Regions from separate parts of the Alkalibacterium sp. m-11 genome, predicted to be linked through region 1. Evidence: predicted binding sites of a transcription regulator. Region 1 holds the regulator's gene; the other holds the start of a gene.

The links. Region 1 encodes HrcA, which represses chaperone genes, less so after heat shock. Its sites were predicted from a motif close to TTAGCACTCNNNNNNNNNGAGTGCTAA; they were not measured.
Region 2: the regulator HrcA is predicted to act here: its motif matches at 1,120-1,146, upstream of ACYQ2O_RS09875 (Hsp20/alpha crystallin family protein).

Annotation. Positions count from the first base shown of each region.
Region 1 covers NZ_BAAGIR010000008.1:19,294-22,720, forward strand. The annotation lists gene dnaK (molecular chaperone DnaK) at 1-821, opposite strand, end outside; gene grpE (nucleotide exchange factor GrpE) at 855-1,427, opposite strand; gene hrcA (heat-inducible transcriptional repressor HrcA) at 1,449-2,477, opposite strand; gene ACYQ2O_RS01850 (bifunctional riboflavin kinase/FAD synthetase) at 2,632-3,427, opposite strand, start outside.
Region 2 covers NZ_BAAGIR010000116.1:2,299-5,725, forward strand. The annotation lists gene ACYQ2O_RS09870 (recombinase family protein) at 1-476, opposite strand, end outside; gene ACYQ2O_RS09875 (Hsp20/alpha crystallin family protein) at 638-1,084, opposite strand; gene ACYQ2O_RS09880 (DUF6671 family protein) at 1,216-1,413, opposite strand; gene ACYQ2O_RS09885 (P-II family nitrogen regulator) at 1,472-1,777, opposite strand; gene ACYQ2O_RS09890 (sodium-dependent bicarbonate transport family permease) at 1,794-2,783, opposite strand; gene ACYQ2O_RS09895 (Na-translocating system protein MpsC family protein) at 3,263-3,427, opposite strand, start outside.

The DNA.
Region 1 (3,427 bases):
TTGGCACGTGTCAGAGTCATTTCAAGGTGCAATGGACCTGATTCTCCTGCACTGATGAACGGCAAGCTGATTTGTGTAGAAGATACACCAGACAAGTCTTTTTTAGCTTTTTCAGCTGCATCTTTCAGACGCTGAAGAGCCATTTTATCTTTACTTAAGTCAACGCCGTTTTCTTTCTTGAATTCAGCAACTAGGTAGTCGATGATTTTTTCATCAAAGTCATCTCCACCTAGGTGGTTATCTCCGGCGGTTGCCAAAACTTCGAATACGCCGTCTCCCAGTTCAAGAATAGATACGTCGAATGTTCCGCCACCTAAGTCAAATACCAGAATTTTTTCATCTTTGTCTACTTTATCCAGACCGTAAGCTAGTGAAGCAGCGGTCGGTTCGTTTACGATACGGTCAACCTCTAAACCTGCTATTTTACCAGCATCTTTTGTAGCCTGACGCTGTGAGTCATTGAAATATGCAGGTACAGTGATGACTGCGTTTGTGACTTCTTCACCAAGGTAATCTTCTGCATAATCTTTCAAGTGCTGAAGAATGAATGCTGACACCTGCTGAGGAGTATACGTCTTGCCTTCAGCTTCAACTTTAAAATCTTCACCCATGTGACGTTTGATAGAGATGACAGTGTTCGGGTTTGTGATAGCCTGACGCTTAGCCACTTCCCCTACTTGTATTTCTCCATTTTTAAATGCTACAACAGATGGTGTTGTACGGTTTCCTTCTTTATTAGGAATAATTTTAGCTTCGCCGCCTTCAAGAACTGCGACTGCTGAGTTCGTTGTTCCTAAGTCGATTCCGATTACTTTACCCATTTTCAAATCACCCTTTGCTTTCTATAGAATTTTTTATAATGTAACTGATACTTTGGCTGCTCGTAACACACGATCGTGCAGTTTATAGCCTTTTTCAAAAACTTGAGCCACTTCATTGCTGTCCTGATCCTCATTCGCAGGTACTTGCGTATACGCTTCGTGATAGTTGGGATCAAACGGTTCTCCAACAGGATCGATTACTTCAATCCCTTCTTTTTCTAAGGCCTGCTGCAGGCTATTGTAGACCATCTCAATACCTTTTTTCAGGTTTTCTCCTGCTTCAGTATCGACTTCGATACTTAAAGCACGTTCGATATTGTCCAGTGCAGGAAGTAGTTCTTTCGCCAGAGACTGTGAGCTGTAGCGAAGAAGTTCTTCGCGGTCCCGCTGATTACGTCTACGGATGTTTGCCAGTTCTGCCTGAAGACGATAATATCTGTCTGTCAGGTCGTCCAGTTCTTTCTGCTTTTCTTCCAGTTCAGAAGACCCGCTGCTCTCTTCTTCTGTGGACTTCTCATCGTTTTCAAGCTGAATGTCTTCGTCAGCTGTTTCTTCCTGTTTTGACAATACGTCTTCATTCAACTCTTTTTCATCTTTTTCATCCACGTGACATTCCTCTTTTCCTTATTATTCCAGGTAGTAATTTAGTAGTGTGTATGTCAGCTGTTTTCTGAATACATCCAGCACGCCGAATGTTTCATCGTAGGACATGCTGGTCGGACCTAACACGGCAAGGATCCCTCGGCCATGGCCGCTGACCTGATATGCTGCGGTCACCAGACTGAAGTTTGTAAACAGTTCGTTGTCGAATTCGTCACCTATCTTCACGACGAAATCTTCATGAATTGGATCGATCAGCACATTGAGGTTTCCTTTATTGTCCAGTAAAGAATATAAGGACTTCAGCTGCTGTTTGTCCATGTCTTCAGTGAAATCCAGCAGATTCATCTTGCCGGAAATATGATAACGGTCTTCAGCAGAAGCATTGAACGCCGATTCAAGCGACAGATACATATCCATCGCATTGGACGCATACTTTCTGATTAAGAACGGAATGTCCTGTTCCAGTTTTCTAGCGACCTCCATTAAAGGCAGGCCGACCAGATGCTGATTGAATATATTGGCCACTTTGACCATATCAGACTCATCGATCGGTTTCGGCAGTCTGAAGACTTTATTCTCTATCAGTCCGCCATCTGTTTGAACAATTGCCATAATCAGATTATCATTCAAGGCAACCAGTCTGAATCCGGTCAGGCGACTGGACTCGGCTTTCGGCCCAAGAACGATCGCAGTATAACTGGTCAAGTCGGACAGCAGCTTGGCTGACTGATTCATGATATCATCCATCTGCTTGACATGATTACCAAGGACTTCATTAATGATCTGCAGCTTGTCCTCAGCTACTTCCTGAGGTTTCACGAGATGATCGATGTAATACCGGTACCCCTTCATCGACGGAACACGTCCTGAAGACGAATGAGTTTTCTGGATGAATCCAAGTTTTTCAAGAAAGCTCAGTTCATTTCTGATTGTTGCGGAACTGGCATCGATAGCCGTTTCAGTCATGATTGTTTTCGACCCGATTGGATGCCCTGTAGACGTATAGAGTCTGATGAGAGCATCAAGTATATTTATTTGCCTCTTTGTCAACATGTGCATCACTCCTTGGCACGAAGACAGACTTCAAACGTAATGGTTTACTAGCTGAACACTCACACCGCTTCAATTCATTCATTAAATTAGCACTCGAACAAACCGAGTGCTAATACATCTATAATTTATCAAATAGACTCTTGTCTGTCAACAATTAAATCTGATTTATTTTGACCTTTGCCAAACTCTCTCTCGCTTCTATCTCATCCTGATCCAGTCTTTCGATTAAAGCATCGACAGAGTCGAACTTGATCTCGTCTCTCAGATATGAGACCCATTTGACTGAAACATCTTCGCCATATATCTCTTCGCTGTAATCAAAGAGATGGACTTCGATCGAATAGTTCGGCCGATGACCGAATGTCGGGTTGTAGCCTATTGAGGCCATACCATCATGCCATTTTCCATTGACTCGCATCCTGACAGCATAGACGCCACGTTTAGGTACCATGACGTACGGGTGTGGATAGATATTGGCCGTAGGATAGTCCAGTTCTCTTCCCCTTGCATCCCCGTGAATCACGAAGCCGCTGGTTTCATAGATGTATCCCAGTAGTTTGTTCGCCCGTTCGATCTGACCTTCACCGATATAACGTCTGATACGGGTGGAGCTGATCTTATCTCGTTCGTCCTGCATTTTCTCCACCTTAATAATATCAAAGCGCCCATCTGCATACTCATGCAAGGTATCCATATTGGCTAAGTGGGTTTTTCCGTAGGTATAATCAAACCCGGCAACGACGATTTTAGCATGCCATTTCACTATATAGTCATCTACAAACTCCTGCGGTGAGAGACGGCCGAAGCTGGATGTGAAATCGACCTCATAAAGGATATCTACTCCTAAATTTTCCATGATCTTTTCTTTTCGATCCAACGGAGTCAGATAATTATGCTTGTCCGGATCGAAACTGCGGTAAACGAAGGCCGGATGTCTGTTGAATGTCATG
Region 2 (3,427 bases), on a different contig from region 1:
TCTCGCTTTATACCAATAATACTAAACCCGCGCAAATACAGTTCAAAAATTATTCGGACATTTTTAGCTACATCTTCCTTAATGATCAGTACTCCATCTGTATCATTTTCATAATCGTAACATTTTCGGTTATATAATTTTGATGTGCCTTGTGCCGCAAGACGTCTATAATCCCATTTAATATTTTCACTACGAGATTCGTTTTCGGCTTGTGCAATCGATTCGATAATTGAAATCATCAAGGCACTATCTGTATCAGCTCTATCGAGTCCTTCTAGTTCAAATATGACACGAACTCCAAGCACTCTTAGCTTATTCAACCCTTCAAGCACTTCAACGCTATCTCGGCCAAACCTGCTAATGTTTTTTGTTATCACAATTTCTATATTTTTTGCTTCACAATCTTTAATTAGACGATGAAATGTTTTGCGGTTAGACTTCGCTTTCCCTGAGGCAATATCTATGTATGTATCAATAAGTAACCACTTACATCTTTAATACCATTGATTTCCACCTATATTTTATTCTATATTAATTCAGATGTTTATACCAATGAACTTACGCTACTGTTTCTCAATTAAAAAGCATTAGCACACCGGCATGTTGTTGTGCCAGTGTGCTAATGTACTGTCTTTCATTACTCGATCATGATGCGTTTAGAGGTGTCGACCTGTTCCTTTTTAGGTACCTTAATTGTCAACACACCTTCTTCTAGTTTTGCCTGAACACTTTCTTCATTGGCATCTGCAAGGAATATGCTTCGTGACATCTGAGCATATTTTCTTTCACGATGAATATATTTTTTGTTTTTATCTTCAGAAACTTCTTCTTTTTTCACTGAAATGTTAAGTCTTCCTTCGTTAAGCGTAATCTCTACATCTTCTTTCTTTACTCCTGGAAGTTCTGCTTCAATTGTGTACTCTGTATCATTATCCTGAATGTCAATCTTAAATGTATCTGCCGCTAAACTTCTTTGCAATGGCCAGCTACCTGTAAAAAAGTCATCAATCATGTTGGAAAAATCTTCAAAACCAGTATTCATTACATCATTTCGTTTTCTGTTGAATGGAATTAATCCTGCCATAATAACCACTCCTTTACTTGTTTTTATTCTCATCATTAGCACTCTCTGTCGTTGAGTGCTAACTCTAATTTAGATATACACCACTTTTCAAAATCTGTCAATAGTTTTTTTGTTTTTTTACTTATTTTTTTTTATGCTGTAGTTGCCATACCACTGATTTCTAGATCATTCTCTTTATCAACTAATAGTACTATTTCCCGATTAAATGGAACGAAAGGCATAAAAGGATGGAGACCAAAGGAACCTTCACTGGCAAAGGCTAAGGTTTTACCACATAAATCCATAGCTCCAATTGCCTTATGTCTTGCAGCTTCAAATTGATTTCCCATACGCTCTATATCTCCGGTAGTTGAACTTCTCTCATACATATAATGGCTTTCTTACCCATTACTTAATTACTCGAATATCTTCTATATAGACTATCCCCGCATATTTTGAAGACAAATATTTATTGTATATCTTTTCAGCTACAGCTATAGCCTCTTCTTCATTCTCTATTATAATTTCTATTCTTATATTTTCACCAAATCTACTAAGTCCTCCAGATATTGATCTCATACCTCTTTCACCTTGTCCAGAAACATTCTGATAAATGGTATAAGCTTTAATACCTAAAGACTCTAAATATTCTATTATACGAGAACAGATTATTCTTTCAGTTATTATAATAATTTTCTCAGCACTTTTCAACATGTTGGTACACCTCCATCTATAAATTTGAAATTATATTTGCTATTTGATAGTAAAGGGGGATTCCTATTAAAATATTAAAGGGAAAAATAATCCCTAGACTCATTCCAATAGCCAAAGAGGGGTTGGCATCCGGAAAGGTACTTCTCATTACTGCCGGTGCAGATATAAAGGATGCTCCACCAGCCAATGCTGCAAACACAGTTGCTCCTCCTGGACTTAAGCCAATAAAAGTAGCTAATATTATTGCCATAAAAGCCTGTAATGGCGGGAGAATAATTGCTAACACCAATGTAACTGGCTTAACACTTTTTAGTTCAAAGATTCTTGAACCGGAAAGTATTCCTATATCAAGCATAAAAATTGTGAAAATTCCCTCAAAAATATTATCATAGAAAGGCATGAGACTTTTCGTTCCTTCAACACCTGATATTAATCCAATTAGAAAGCCACCAAAAATTAATAATGTTGATTTAGCTGTTAAAGATGTACGCAATATATCTCTTATATTATATTCACCTTTTTCTACTTCAACAGATCTTTTCTTTAAACCAACACGACCTAGAACAATACCGGTAAGTAAAGCTGCTGTATCCATAAAAGGGTACAAGGCAGGCACAAATTCCTCATAGCTAGCTCCCATTTGCTCTAAAAAAACCAAAACTGTTATAATGGTTACACTATTACATGCTCCATAATGTCCTGCTATGGATCCTGCATTTTCTGGATCAAATCCTATTTTTGACATTATATAGTATACTACAGTTGTAATTAAAATACCCATAATTATTGCGGATAAAGCAGGTATTACTACTCCTAGTATCCCTGTTTTACTCACTGCTACTCCACTCTGTAATCCTATGGATATTAAAATATATAATGTTATTGCTGATCCAATTGAATCAGGTATTTCAAGATCAGATTTAACTGATACCGCTATAACTCCTAATATAAAAAATAATATTGCTGGAGATAACATGTTGCTAAATGCAAATTCTAAAGAAATCATCTTACTTAACACCTCACCATTATTTTTAAAACTTATTTTTTCATTAATAAATTATAATTAATTACATGCGCAAAAATAAGGTCAACATCATATTACTAATTTTGAGGTAGTAGCCATGGATGCTGACCCACATTTGACTGGTGTATTCCACCTTTCATTTGTCTATCAACTTACCTTTATGTTCATAATTTTCATTACAATATAATTGTAAATTATAGGGACAGTAGTACACCTCCTTTCATTATATTAAGTGCTTATACCCTGGCTTTTGTAAAAGTATTTGAGATATTGTGTCATACTCTTAGTGGTGTTTGTTGTATAGAGTACCTAAGCAAAAAACCGACTTTTTCTAGCAAGGTACAGTATCCACATTTATAGTGGTATAACTGCCTTACGCTAGAAAAAAGTCGGTTTATCCTCAACTTACCCACTATTTCATCCAAAATGGGCCTTTGTAGATCTCCCTACTATTATTTTTTCTAAGACATTAGTTTTTTCTCTAAATCGCCAGATAATTTAAAGATCATAACCCGTTCACCGGTTTTTGTACTGATGTCCGTATGAAATGTTATTACTTCTTCCCCTGTTTTTTCTTTTATTATTTCACCTAACATATCTCGACCTGCTTCTACTAGATCTGCTCG